Regions from separate parts of the Streptomyces sp. NPDC058632 genome, predicted to be linked through region 1. Evidence: riboswitches for the same ligand, from Rfam matches in the RefSeq annotation. Region 1 holds a riboswitch; each other region holds the start of a gene.
What was found. A riboswitch is a leader RNA that binds a small molecule or an ion and turns the genes downstream of it on or off. The one in region 1 is predicted to bind cobalamin.

Region 2: another riboswitch for cobalamin. It lies ahead of ACFWVE_RS17885 (ribonucleoside-diphosphate reductase subunit alpha); the one in region 1 lies ahead of ACFWVE_RS11685 (ABC transporter substrate-binding protein).
Region 3: another riboswitch for cobalamin. It lies ahead of ACFWVE_RS09675 (energy-coupling factor ABC transporter permease); the one in region 1 lies ahead of ACFWVE_RS11685 (ABC transporter substrate-binding protein).
Region 4: another riboswitch for cobalamin. It lies ahead of ACFWVE_RS26265 (cobalamin biosynthesis protein); the one in region 1 lies ahead of ACFWVE_RS11685 (ABC transporter substrate-binding protein).

What each region holds. Positions count from the first base shown of each region.
Region 1 is NZ_JBHXQZ010000023.1:47,118-50,315, forward strand. It holds gene ACFWVE_RS11680 (FecCD family ABC transporter permease) at 1-831, opposite strand, end outside; gene ACFWVE_RS11685 (ABC transporter substrate-binding protein) at 828-1,853, opposite strand; cobalamin riboswitch at 1,881-2,061, opposite strand; gene ACFWVE_RS11690 (class I SAM-dependent methyltransferase) at 2,113-2,862, opposite strand; gene ACFWVE_RS11695 (MDR family MFS transporter) at 2,831-3,198, opposite strand, start outside.
Region 2 is NZ_JBHXQZ010000042.1:5,742-8,939, forward strand. It holds gene ACFWVE_RS17885 (ribonucleoside-diphosphate reductase subunit alpha) at 1-1,915, opposite strand, end outside; cobalamin riboswitch at 2,040-2,210, opposite strand; gene ACFWVE_RS17890 (hypothetical protein) at 2,270-2,569, opposite strand; gene mctP (monocarboxylate uptake permease MctP) at 2,665-3,198, opposite strand, start outside.
Region 3 is NZ_JBHXQZ010000017.1:80,940-84,137, forward strand. It holds gene ACFWVE_RS09670 (ABC transporter substrate-binding protein) at 1-729, opposite strand, end outside; cobalamin riboswitch at 964-1,173, shown strand; gene ACFWVE_RS09675 (energy-coupling factor ABC transporter permease) at 1,203-1,937, shown strand; gene ACFWVE_RS09680 (energy-coupling factor ABC transporter substrate-binding protein) at 1,934-2,308, shown strand; gene cbiQ (cobalt ECF transporter T component CbiQ) at 2,315-3,064, shown strand; gene ACFWVE_RS09690 (energy-coupling factor ABC transporter ATP-binding protein) at 3,061-3,198, shown strand, end outside.
Region 4 is NZ_JBHXQZ010000080.1:7,839-11,036, reverse strand. It holds gene ACFWVE_RS26275 (anion permease) at 1-571, shown strand, start outside; gene ACFWVE_RS26270 (hypothetical protein) at 605-826, shown strand; cobalamin riboswitch at 949-1,111, shown strand; gene ACFWVE_RS26265 (cobalamin biosynthesis protein) at 1,233-2,216, shown strand; gene ACFWVE_RS26260 (cobyric acid synthase) at 2,213-3,198, shown strand, end outside.

The DNA.
Region 1 (3,198 bases):
GCCTGTGACCAGGGAGAGCAGGACGAACATCCGGGCCCGGAAGCGGGCCACGTCCAGCCCCATGGTCGTCGCCGCCTCCTCACCGGCCAGCAGCAGGTTCAGGTTCCGGGCCTGCACCAGGAGAACGCCGATCCCCAGCAGCACCGCCAGACCCGGCAGCCACAGAGTGCCCCAGTTGACGCCACCGAGGCCGCCGAGGGTCCAGGCGAGCACGGCCCGGGCCTCGTTGCCGCGGTCGGTGGTGAGCAGCAGCAGGTTGAGCACGGCGGTGAGCACCGCCGCGATCGCCACTCCGGACAGGATCAGACGCGTCGAGGTGATGCGTCCGCCGGTGCGGGCGGTGGAGTAGACGAGCAGCAGTGCGCCGAGGGCACCGGCGAACGCGGCGGCGGACAGGGAGAGGGGGCCGACGAAGCTGACGCCGAAGACGATGACCGCGACCGCGCCGAGGGACGCCCCGGAGGAGACCCCGAGCAGGTAGGGCTCGGCGAGCGGGTTGCGCACCAGCGCCTGCAGGGCGGTGCCCACCACCGCGAGGCCGGCGCCGGTCACGGCTCCGAGCAGGACACGCGGCGCCCGTACGTCCAGCACGATGGTCTCCCGTGCACCGGACCAGTCCGGCCCCGCCCAGTCGGCGCCCAGCGCGTGCGTCACGATGCCCCAGACCTGGCCGGGCGGTACCTGGACCGAGCCGATGGCCAGGCCCGCCGTCGCGGAGGCCACGAGCAGAACGGCCAGCACGAGCAGGATGCCGGCCATGGTCGTGCGGCCCTCTCTGCGCCCCTCCGCCGAAACCGGGCCGGCGGATGTCCCGGTGACGGTGCGCGTCACCGGAAGCTCTGGGGATGCAGCCCGCGGGCCAGGTTCTCGACCGCGTACGCCGACCGGATGCCGATCAGGGTCGCGGTCAGCGGCAGGACGACGAACCGCTTGTTCCTGACGGCGGGCACGTCGGCGAGAGCGGGTTGGGAGAGCAGGAACCTCTTCTTCTGTTCGACGCTGCCGGCGCCGGCGTAGTCGTAGATGGCGATCACCTCGGGCCTGCGCTCGACAACCTGTTCCCAGGAGACGTCACCGAAGACCTCGTCGAGGTCGGCGAAGACGTTCTCTCCGCCGGCCAGCCGGATCAGCTCGGTGCCCAGGCCCTTGCCGCCCGCGGTGAAGGCGCTCTTGTCGCCGCTGTCGTAGACGAAGACCGGTACCTCCGGCTCTCCTTCGACGGCGGACGCGGCCCTGCCGACCCTGCCCCGGAGGTCGGCGACCAGCTTGTCGGCACGGTCGGACACGTCGAAGATCCTGCCTATGGTGCGGACCTCGGCGTAGGTGTCCTCCATCGTCAGCTGCTTCTCGCCGCAGTACTCGCGGTTGAGGTACGTGTCGATGCCGGCATCGGCGAACGCCTCACGGGAACGGCCCTCGTTCTCGGCGAAGGCGCTGCCGTAACCGCCGTAGACGAAGTCGGGCCCGGTGTCGAGGATCTTCTCGAACGACGGTTCCCTCTCGGCGAGTTCCGGTATCGCCTCGAAGTCCTCCCTCAGTTCCGGCAGTACGGCCGAGTCGGGGAAGGCGGTGCCCACCATGCGGTCCTTCAGGCCGAGGGCGAGCATCAGCTCCGCGGGGTGCTGGTGGATGGTGACCACCCTGGACGGCGGTGCGCCGTACGTCGTCCGCACACCGCAGTTGCCGATGGTGAGGGGAAAGCCTTCGGGCGCGGTCGCGGTGGCCTTCGCGTCGCCGGTGCTGTCGTCGGGCGAGCCGCAGCCGGCGGTCAGCAGGGTCGCCGACAGCGCGGCCGCCGCGGCCGTCGTGCGAAGGGAGCGGCGCTTTCGTGCAGGGGTGAGTAAGGGAAACACGTGAAGCCTCCTGGAGTCCGCGCTCCTCGGGACGGGCCCGCGACAGGCCAGTGTCCTGACTCCCGGATCGACGTTCCCCCCGCCTTCCCGCGCGGCGCGCAGTGGCGTGTCGGAGGGGCGCTCCCCGGTCACAGTGGCGGGACCGTGCCGGATTCGCACCGGCTTCCTGTCTCCCGTCGCGGCGATGACCAGGTAATACTACGTTTCTTGGGGGGAGGGCGAAAGGGCGTACGGGACCGGCCGTACGCCCCCGCTGCCGTCAGCTCCCGCGGACCGCCCGCAGGACGAGCCGCTCGGCGTTCTCGTCGTAGGGACGGCCGTCGAAACCGCCGAAGACCTCCACACGGGCAAAGCCCGCCTCCTCGGCCATTCGGCGCAGTTCCACCGCGCTGTACACGAACCACACCAAGGTGGCCCGCGTGACCCGCTCCCCGCGGACCAGCACCCAGTCGCTGCGCAGCCGGGCCCAGTCGTCGAGCACGGTGTCGGTCTGCACCATCAGGTCGTCACCGCGCCGCACCACCTTGGGCGGGACGACCTTGCGGGCCAGCAGTTCCTTGCCCGCGAGGTCCAGGACCAGGGTGCCGCCCGGAACCAGACAGGTGTGCATGGTGCGCAGCACGCGTACGTTGTCGTCGGGATCCTCGAAGTACCCGAACGACGTGAACATGTTGAGGACGACGTCGAAACCCTCCGGCGCCTTGTACCGGCGCGCGTCGGCCTGTACGTAGGCGACCCGGGCACCGGCGTCGGCCGACCGCTTGCGAGCCCGGTCCAGCATGGCCGGGCTGAGGTCCACTCCGGTCACCTCATGGCCGCGGCGGGCGAGCGGCACGGTGAACACCCCCGGCCCGCAACACAGGTCCAGCACCCGCGACCCGGGCGGGAGGGACAGCAGGGGAGAGGTCTCCAGCAGTTCCTCGGCCTGTCGGTAGCGCTGCTCGGAGAAGAGGAAGTCGTGGAACTCGGTCCAGAAGTCATCGTCCTGGAACCCACCCGTCCGTGTCATGCCGCGTCAGCGCTCCTTCGTCGTTGCCGTGGGGGAAGGGCCGTTGTGCCGTACGGCGGCGCAGCGGCAGTAACACAAGGGGAAGCAGGAGACACTGAGCGGCGGCCAGGAGCCAGAACGAGCCGGTGTCCCCGGCCCGCTCGCCGAGGCCGTACAGTTGCCCGCCCAGCAGGCCGCTCGCGCAGGCGCCCAGGCCCGCGGCAAGCCGCTGCTGACCGAAGACCACGGCGTCGGAACGGGGGCTGCGGCGCAGCGCCTCCAGGTCGTTCTTCAGGAACAGCACGATGTCGCCCAGGGTGATCAGCGCACCGCCCGCAAGCAGTGCCGCACGGGTGC
Region 2 (3,198 bases), on a different contig from region 1:
ACAGCGTCTCGCGCTTGAACAGGTTGGACACCTGCGGCTCGATGCACTCGTACACACCGGCGATGGACGCGATGGTGGCGGTCGGCGCGACCGCCAGCAGCAGCGCGTTGCGCAGGCCGACGGACGCGATGCGCTCGCGCAGCGCCGACCACCGCTCGGGCCAGGCGAGTTCGGTGTCGTAGTGGTCGGGATGCAGCACGCCCCGGGCGGTCCGTGTGTGCTCCCAGGCAGGCAGGGCGCCGTCGCGTTCGGCCAGGTCGGCGGAGGCCTCGTACGCGGCGAGCATGATCCGCTCCGCGATCCGGGTGGAGAGCCGCCGGGCGCGGGGCGAGTCGAAGGGCAGGCGCAGGGCGAAGAAGACGTCCTGGAGGCCCATCACGCCCAGCCCCACCGGGCGCCAGCGCGCGTTGGAGCGGCCCGCCTGCTCGGTCGGGTAGAAGTTGATGTCCACGACCCGGTCGAGGAAGGTGACGGCCGTGCGCACGGTCTCGTCCAGCCGCACCCAGTCCAGGTCACCGGCGTCCCGGTCGACGAGCGCGCCGAGGTTGACCGAGCCCAGGTTGCAGACCGCGGTCTCCCCGTCGCTGGTGACCTCGAGGATCTCCGTGCACAGGTTGGACGAGTGGACGACGTGGCCGGGCTCGGCGGTCTGGTTGGCGGTGCGGTTGGCGGCGTCCTTGAAGGTCATCCAGCCGTTGCCGGTCTGGGCGAGGGTCCGCATCATGCGCCCGTACAGCTCCCGGGCGGGGATCGTCCTGCGTGCCAGGCCCGCGTCCTCGGCGGCCCGGTAGGCCGTGTCGAACTCCTCGCCCCACAGGTCGACCAGGTCCGGGACGTCGGACGGGGAGAACAGCGACCACCGCGCGTCGGCGTTCACCCGGCGCATGAACTCGTCCGGCACCCAGTGCGCGAGGTTCAGGTTGTGCGTACGGCGGGCGTCCTCACCGGTGTTGTCGCGCAGCTCCAGGAACTCCTCGATGTCGGAGTGCCAGGTCTCCAGGTAGACCGCCGCCGCGCCCTTGCGACGGCCGCCCTGGTTCACGGCGGCGACCGAGGCGTCCAGGGTCTTGAGGAACGGGACGATGCCGTTGGAGTGCCCGTTGGTGCCGCGGATCAGTGAACCCCGTGAGCGGACGCGGGAGTAGGCCAGGCCGATGCCGCCGGCGTGCTTGGAGAGGCGGGCCACCTGGTGGTAGCGGTCGTAGAGGGAGTCCAGCTCGTCCTTCGGGGAGTCGAGGAGGTAGCAGGACGACATCTGGGGGTGCCGGGTACCGGAGTTGAACAGGGTGGGGGAGGAGGGAAGGTACTCCAGGCGGCTCATCAGGCCGTACAGTGCGGCGACTTCGTCCACCGGCCGGACCTCCGTGCTCCCGGCGTCCTTCGCGAGGCCGGCGGCGACCCGCAGCAGGAAGTGCTGCGGCGTCTCGACGACCTTGCGGGTCACCGGATGCCGCAGCAGATAACGGCTGTGCAGGGTGCGCAGCCCGAAGTAGCCGAAGCGGTCGTCGGCCTGCGGGTCGATCAGCGCGTCGAGCCGGTCCGCGTGCCCCAGGACGAACGCGGCGGTCCGGTCCGCGACGAGGCCCTCGCGGTGCCCGGTCGCGATCGACGACGTGAACGACGTGACCCCCTGCGAGGCGGCCTCGGCGCGGATGCCGAGGGTCAGCAGCCGGGCGGCGAGCCGGGAGTAGACGGGATCCTCGGAGATGAGCCCGGCCGCCGCCTCGGTGGCCAGCTCGTGCAGCTCGGTCTCGTCCGCGCGCGCGGACCGGCCGCGCAGTGCGGCGGCGGCGACCCGGCCGGGGTCGGCGTCGGGGAGGTCTGCGGTCAGCCCGGTCAGGGTCCGCAGCAGCGCGGCACCGGGGCCGTCGCTCACGTCGGCCGCTGAAGCAGGATCGGCTGGCGCGATGGTCACGTGGGGCTCTCCCTCGCTCGGCGCGGGGCCTCGGCGAGGGCAGGGGGCAGCACACGGGCACGCGTACGCGCCGCGCGTCCACCGGCCCATTCCGCGAGGCCCGGACGTCGGGCACCCGGACCGGACGGCCGGGTGCACTGTCGGCAGGTCCTCGGACTCAAGCCCGTGCGGGCACGCGGGAAACGCGGACACGCACAAGTACACCGTTGCGGGACAGTTCCGGATTCGCACCGGATTCCCCTGCGGCGACAGCGAGCATGAGCATACATCTTGTGCCGGACACTGTAGGCAGTCCCATATCTTGTGTCGTAGGGAGTACTGCGGTGCCGGACCGGATGGTGTCAGAGCGTCAGCTCACAGGCGGGCGGCACGATCCGTACGCCTCCCTCCGTGGCCCGCGCCCGGTACGAACGTCGCCCCGCCCGGCACACTCCCCGCGCCGCCCGCCTCCGCCGCCCCGGGACGCGCCCCGGAGCCCTCCACGGCGACCAGTACCCCGGCGGCCGCGGCCCGCTCGGCGACGTTCCTGAACCCACCGAGGTACGCGTCGCTCTCCCCGAGGCCGAGCAGCCCGTCGCGCAAACAGGCCTGCGCGGTGATCCCACCGAGCTCCTCGAACTCGTACGGCTCCACCGGCCGGGGGGCGACGTCCATGGGCCGGGTGTGCCCCACGGGTACGACCACGGGCCGCCGGATCTCTCCGGCGGCCCGTTGCCCGTTGCCGTCCCCGCGTGCCGTGTCGGCCCCTGTCAGCGCTTTCCGTCGACGGCCACGTCGGCTGCTTCGGCCGCGTCCAGCGGCAACTCGGTGCTGACCTCCGGGTCGCCCGCGTCCGCCGTGTAGTCCTGCGGCCGGGTCTCGTCGATGCCCTCGGGAGCCTTGACCGCCCTCAGGACGAAGGTCAGGGCGATCGTGACCAGGGCGTTGATCACGAAGGCGGTGAGTCCGATGTAGCCGATCTCGCCGATGCCCGGGATCTCCTGCGACGAACCGCCGAAGTGCTTCTGCGTCGGCGAGGCCACCCCGTACGCCGCGACCGTGCCGTAGACCATGCCGACCGCCCAGCCCGCGAGCAGCGCCCAGCGGTGGAACCAGCGGGTGAACAGGCCGCCCACCAGGGCGGGGAAGGTCTGCAGGATCCAGATGCCGCCAAGGAGCTGGAAGTTGATGGCGACGGTCTTGTCCATGGTGAGGACGAAGGCCAGCGCCCCCACCTTCACGAGCAGCGAGACCACCTTGGAGACCTTGGTCTCCTGCGCCGGCGTCGCGTCCGGTTTGATGAA
Region 3 (3,198 bases), on a different contig from region 1:
GGTGGCGCGGACGTCGTCGTCGGCGATGATCGCCATGGTGAGTTTTTTCACCTTCGGGGCGCCGCCCCAGTAGTCCGGGTTCGCCTTGAAGGTGAGTTTCTCGCCCTTGCTCCAGCCGGTGAGGACGTACGGTCCGGTGCCGACCGGTTCGGTGTTGAAGGCGCCGGTGTTGGGGTCCTGCCCGCCCGCGATGTGCTCGGGGACGATGGGCAGGACGGTGCGGGCGGCGAAGGCCGCGTACGGGTACTTGAGGGTGAAGACGACCTTGTCGTCGCCGTCCGCGCGGACCTGTTCGACGGCGTCCAGTTCGCTCTTGGCGGTGTTGTTGGTCTTGTCGTCGAGCACCGTTTCGTACGTGTAGACCACGTCCTCGGCGGTGAGGGGTTCGCCGTCGCTGAACGTCACGCCGGAGCGCAGGGTGTAGGTGTAGGTGCGGCCGTCGTCGCCGATCTCGGGCAGGGCCTTCGCCAGGGCGGGCTTGAGTTCCAGGTCGGCCTCCCGGGCGAGCAGCCCGTCGAAGATCTTGGAGTTGCCGTCCTTGCCGTAGCCGAGCAGGGGGCTCAGGGTGTCGGGTTCGGAGGGAACGCCGATCACCACGGACTCGGCGGACCCGCCGCCGCCCGCGCCGGCGTCCGAGCCGCCGGTCGGCGCCGAGCAGGCGGCGGCCAGCGCGAGCGCGGCGGCGGTGGTCGCCGCGCCGGTGGTACGCCGTATTCGTCGGGTCGTCATCGAACCTCACACCTCTGCTGACTGGAATGCGTTGTTGCATATTAATTGCAGCAAGGTTCTGCCCAGGGCCCCGGCCCCTCATGCCGGCACTTCGGCGATCTGCGGCCGCCCGAGTGCCACCCCCTGCCATCGACGGGCGTCGGGCGTCAAGACCGCAGGTGTGCGCGGGGGTACGGGCTGCGGAACGCCGTCCGCGCGCCCCCGGTACCCGCTTGTCACCGGGCCGGAGCCGGTCTACTGTCGCCACGCCTTGGTGAACGGGAAATCCGGTGCGATACCGGTGCGGCCCTCGCCACTGTGATCGGGAAGTCCGGCTCCGGCCCCTGGTCCTGTCCCCGACAGGACCGACGGGGCAGCCACTGGGTCCATCCAGGACCCGGGAAGGCGGAGCTCGGGCGGTGGTACCCGTCAGCCAGGAGACCGGCCAAGGCGCGTCAACCATCCACGAGGTGCTGGAGAGGGTCTGCTGAGCCATGCACATTGCCGAGGGTTTTCTGCCACCGGCGCACGCGGTCGCCTGGGGCGCCGCGTCGGCGCCGTTCGTCGTCCACGGAGCCCGGTCGCTGATCCGTGAAGTCAGGGAACATCCCGAGAGCACGTTGTTGCTCGGTGCCTCGGGGGCGTTCACCTTCGTTCTGTCCGCGCTGAAACTGCCCTCGGTGACCGGGAGTTGCTCCCATCCCACCGGCACCGGGCTGGGCGCCATCCTGTTCCGGCCGCCGGTCATGGCGGTGCTGGGCACCATCACCCTGTTGTTCCAGGCCCTGTTGCTCGCCCATGGCGGGCTGACCACGCTGGGCGCCAACGTCTTCTCCATGGCGGTCGTCGGGCCGTGGGCGGGGTACGGCGTGTACCGGCTGGCGCGGCGGTGCGGGGCGCCGCTGATGGCGGCGGTGTTCTGCGGCGCGTTCGTCGCCGACCTGTCCACGTACTGCGTCACCAGCGTGCAGCTGGCTCTCGCCTTCCCCGACCCGGGGAGCGGGTTCCTGGGCGCGCTCGGGAAGTTCGGCTCCATCTTCGCCGTCACGCAGATTCCGCTCGCGGTGAGCGAGGGGCTGCTGACCGTGCTGGTGATGCGCCTGCTGGTGCAGTCCAGCGGGGGCGAACTGGCCCGTCTCGGCGTGCTGGTGGCCGAAGTCGCCCGCAACAGGCCCGCCGCGTCGGCAACGGCCGGGACGGCGGGAACGGAATCGGAGGTGGCGCGATGACCAGGAACGCGAAGATCAACACGCTGCTGCTGCTCGCCGTGGCCGCGCTCGCGGTGCTGCCACTGGCGCTCGGGCTCGGCGACCACAAGGAGGAACCGTTCGCCGGTGCGGACGGCGAGGCTCAGAGCGCGATCACCGAGATCGAACCGGACTACGAGCCGTGGTTCTCGCCGCTGTACGAACCCCCGTCCGGTGAGATCGAGTCGGGGCTGTTCGCCCTCCAGGCCGCCGTCGGCGCGGGTGTCCTGGCGTACTACTTCGGGGTGCGGCGCGGGCGCCGGCAGGGCGCGGAGCGGGCCCGGGAGCAGCAGCCGGCGCCCGGCCCCGGCCCCGGCCCCGGCGAGGCGGTCTCCCCCGGGCCCCGGGCCTGATCGCGCGTGCTGCCGATCGACGCGGCGGCGCACAGCAGCCGCTGGCGCCGCCGTCATCCGGTGGACAAGGCCGTACTCGGACTGGGTCTCACCGTGCTCGCGATCTCCCTGCCGCCGTGGCCGGGCGCGGCGCTGGTGCTGGTGACCGCGCTCGCGGTGCTGCTGGGCCCGGCGGGGGTGCCGGGCCGGCGGCTGTGGCGTGCCTACCGGGTGCCGCTGGGCTTCTGCGTCACCGGGGCGCTCACGCTGCTCGTGCAGGTGGGCGGTTCGGGCGGTTTGGTGTCACCGGCCCCCGAAGGGCCGCTGCGCGCGGGTGAGTTGCTGCTGCGCACTTCGGCGGCGTCCCTCGGGGTGCTGCTGTTCGCGTTCACCACGCCGATGTCGGACCTGCTGCCGCGCCTGGTGCGGGCCGGGGTGCCCGCACCGCTGGTGGACGTGGCCCTGGTGACGTACCGCATGAGCTTCCTGCTGCTCGACTCCGTGCGCCGGGTCGGTCAGGCGCAGGCGGCCCGGCTGGGGCACACCACCCGGGCGGCGTCCTGGCGTTCGCTGGGCGGGCTCGGCGCGACGGCGTTCGTCCGGTCCTTCGACCGGGCGGCGCGGCTGCAGACGGGGCTCGCCGGACGCGGCTACGACGGCACGCTGCGCGTCCTGGTGCCCGAGGCGCGTATCTCCGTACGGTTCACGGCCGTCAGCGTGCTGCTGCTCGTGGCGCTGGTCGCCGTCACCCTTCTCCTGGAAAGCCGGATGTCATGAGTGCTCCCGCGCCCAACGGTCCCGCACCGAACGGTCCCGCGCTGGTCGCCCTGCGGGACGCGTCCTTCGCGTACGAGGACGGCCCGGCCGTGCTGACCGGCCTCGACTTCGAGGTGCGTCAGGGGCGCGCGCTC
Region 4 (3,198 bases), on a different contig from region 1:
GGCCATCGCGCTGGGCACCTACCTCGGCGGCTGGCGCATCATCCGCACCATGGGCAAGGGCCTGACCGACCTCCAGCCGCAGCAGGGCTTCGCCGCCCAGACCAGCGCCGCGACGGTCATCCTGGCCTCCTCCCACCTCGGTTTCTCCCTGTCCACCACGCACTCCGTCTCCGGTTCGGTGATGGGTGCGGGCCTGGGCCGCAAGGGCGGCGTGGTCCGCTGGTCGACGGCCACCCGGATGTTCGTCGCCTGGGGTCTGACGCTGCCGGCGGCGGCCCTGGTCGCGGCGATCGCCGAGTGGGTCTGCGGCTTCGGCAGCTGGGGCACCGCCCTCGTCGCCGTCTTCCTGATCGGCTCCAGCGCCGCGATCTGGAAGGTCTCCCGGCGCGAGGTCATCGACCACACCAACGTGAACGGCACCGACGACACCGACGGGGAGCAGGGCGGCGTCGTGACCGCGGCCATGGCCGCGGTGGCCACCCCGCCGGCGGGCCACGTGAGCGACGAACTCTCGGCCGCCGTCCCGGCCCCCACCGACCCGACGGCCCCTCCGGCCAAAACCACGGTCTGACCCCACAGCAGGACGCGAAGGAAGAAGAGCACCATGGAGATCGACTGGGCCGCCCTCGGTTCCGTCTTCGGCGTCAGCCTCGTGGTCACCGTGGCCCTGGTGGCCCTGTTCACCCTGGGCATCACCGGCCTGTCCCGTCGTGAACGGGCTGCCGCCCGGGGCGAGTCCGCGGGCCTCGCGGTCACCGGCGCCTACGCCTGCTTCGCGGCCTGCGTGGCGGCGGTGGCGTACGGGATCTACCTGATCATGGCCTGACGGTCCGTCCGGCGGGCGGTGCGGGGCGCGTTGCCTCCGTACCGCCCGTTCGCCGTGCCCGTACCCCTCCGGCATTCACCCTTCGAAACCTCCTGTGGGCCTCGGCACACTTCAGCCCCGCAGGTCAACGGCAAGTTGACGGTTCTTCCGGACCATGGTGAACTGCCGGAGCCAATACGGGCGGCAGGAGAGGAAGCCGGTGCGATTCCGGCGCGGTCCCGCCACTGTCACCGGGGTGAACCACCCCGGGAGCCAGGAACTCTCGCCGCCGGTCTCGTCGAACCAGGGCGTGGACACCCTGAGTGAGGACATATCGCCATGCCCGGCTGCCTGTTCAGGTCGACCAGCGACGCCCCGCCCCCGCTCGGGGCGGCCACCCCCACCGGATCCCCCACCGGCTGAACCCGTGGGTGCCGATCGCGCGTTCGCGTACGGCGCCGCTGCCGGCCTCCTCGGCGACCTGCTCCTCGGCGATCCCCGCCGAGGGCATCCGGTCGCCGCCTTCGGGCGGGCCGCGGCTGCCGTGGAGCACATGCTGTGGCGGGACGACCGGGGCCGCGGCGCGCTGCACACCGCCGTCTGCGTCGGCGGGGCCGTCGCTCTGGGAAGCCTGGCCGCCCGCTGCGTACGCTCCTCCCCCGCCGCCTCCATCGCCCTGACCGGCGCGGCCACCTGGGCCGTCGTCGGAGGAACGTCGCTGGCCCGGGAGGCCCGCGCCATCGGGCGCGCCCTGGCGTCCGGGGACGTGACGGCGGCGCGGGCGCGGCTGCCGCACCTGTGCGGGCGGGACCCGCAGGCACTGGACGCCGACGGAATCGCCCGCGCGGTCGTGGAGTCCGTCGCCGAGAACACCTCCGACGCCGTGGTGGGCGCCCTGGTGTGGGGTGCCGTCGCCGGTGTGCCGGGGCTGCTCGGGTTCCGGGCCGTCAACACCCTGGACGCCATGGTCGGCCACAAGTCCCCCCGCCACCTGCGGTACGGCTGGGCCTCCGCGCGCCTCGACGACGTCGCCGGGTGGCCCGGGGCACGGCTGACCGCCGTCCTCGCCTCGGCCGCCGGGCCGGACCCGCGGGGTGCCGTGCGGGCCTGGCGCGCGGATGCCGCCAGGCATCCGAGTCCCAACGCCGGGCCCGTGGAGGCGTCCTTCGCGGGTGCGCTCGGCGTGCGGCTCGGCGGGACTCTGTCCTACGCCGGGCGGGTCGAGCACCGGCCCGTCCTCAACGACGGTGGCCGTGCCGTGACCGTGGCGGACATCGACCGCGCGGTACGGCTCTCGCGCCGCGTCGGCTGGCTGGCGCTCGGTGCCGGCGCCGTCGCGCGGCCCGTGGTACGAGCGGTGATCCGGTCGGTGGTGCGGACGGCGCACCGTGGGAAGGGATGTACGTCATGAGTGGTGGGGGCCTGCTGGTCGCCGGTACGACGTCGGACGCCGGCAAGAGCGTGGTGACCGCCGGGATCTGCCGGTGGCTGGTGCGGCAGGGCGTCAGGGTCGCGCCGTTCAAGGCGCAGAACATGTCGCTGAACTCGTTCGTGACGCGGGAGGGCGCCGAGATCGGCCGGGCGCAGGCCATGCAGGCCCAGGCCTGCCGGGTGGAACCGCACGCGCTGATGAACCCGGTGCTGCTCAAGCCCGGCGGGGAGCGGAGCAGCCAGGTCGTCCTGCTGGGCCGGGCGGTCGGTGAGCTGAGCGCGCGCGGCTACCACGGCGGGCGGCAACAGCAGCTTCTGGGCACGGTGCTGGACTGTCTCGCGCAGTTGCGGGGCACGTATGACGCGGTGATCTGTGAAGGGGCAGGCAGTCCGGCCGAGATCAATCTGCGGCGCACCGACATCGTCAACATGGGGATCGCCAGGAACGCCGGGCTCCCCGTCCTCGTCGTCGGCGACATCGACCGCGGCGGTGTCTTCGCCTCCTTCTTCGGTACCGTCGCGCTGCTGTCCCCCGAGGACCAGGAACTGGTCGCCGGGTTCCTGGTGAACAAGTTCCGGGGCGATGTCTCGCTCCTCGAGCCGGGCCTGGACATGCTGCACGGTCTGACCGGGCGGCGCACGTACGGCGTGCTGCCCTTCCGTCACGGGCTCGGCATCGACGAGGAGGACGGACTGGCCGTGTCCCTGCGGGGTGCCGTGCGGGAGTCCGCGGTCGCCGCGCCGGTCGGCGAGGACGTGCTGCGGGTCGCCGTGTGCGCGGTCCCGCTGATGTCCAACTTCACGGACGTGGACGCGCTGGCCGCCGAACCGGGCGTCGTGGTCCGCTTCGTGGACCGGCCCGAGGAACTGGCCGACGCCGACCTCGTGGTGGTACCGGGCACGCGCGGCACCGTACGGGCGCTTCAGTGGCTGCGGGAGCGCGGGCTCGCACACGCGCTGAC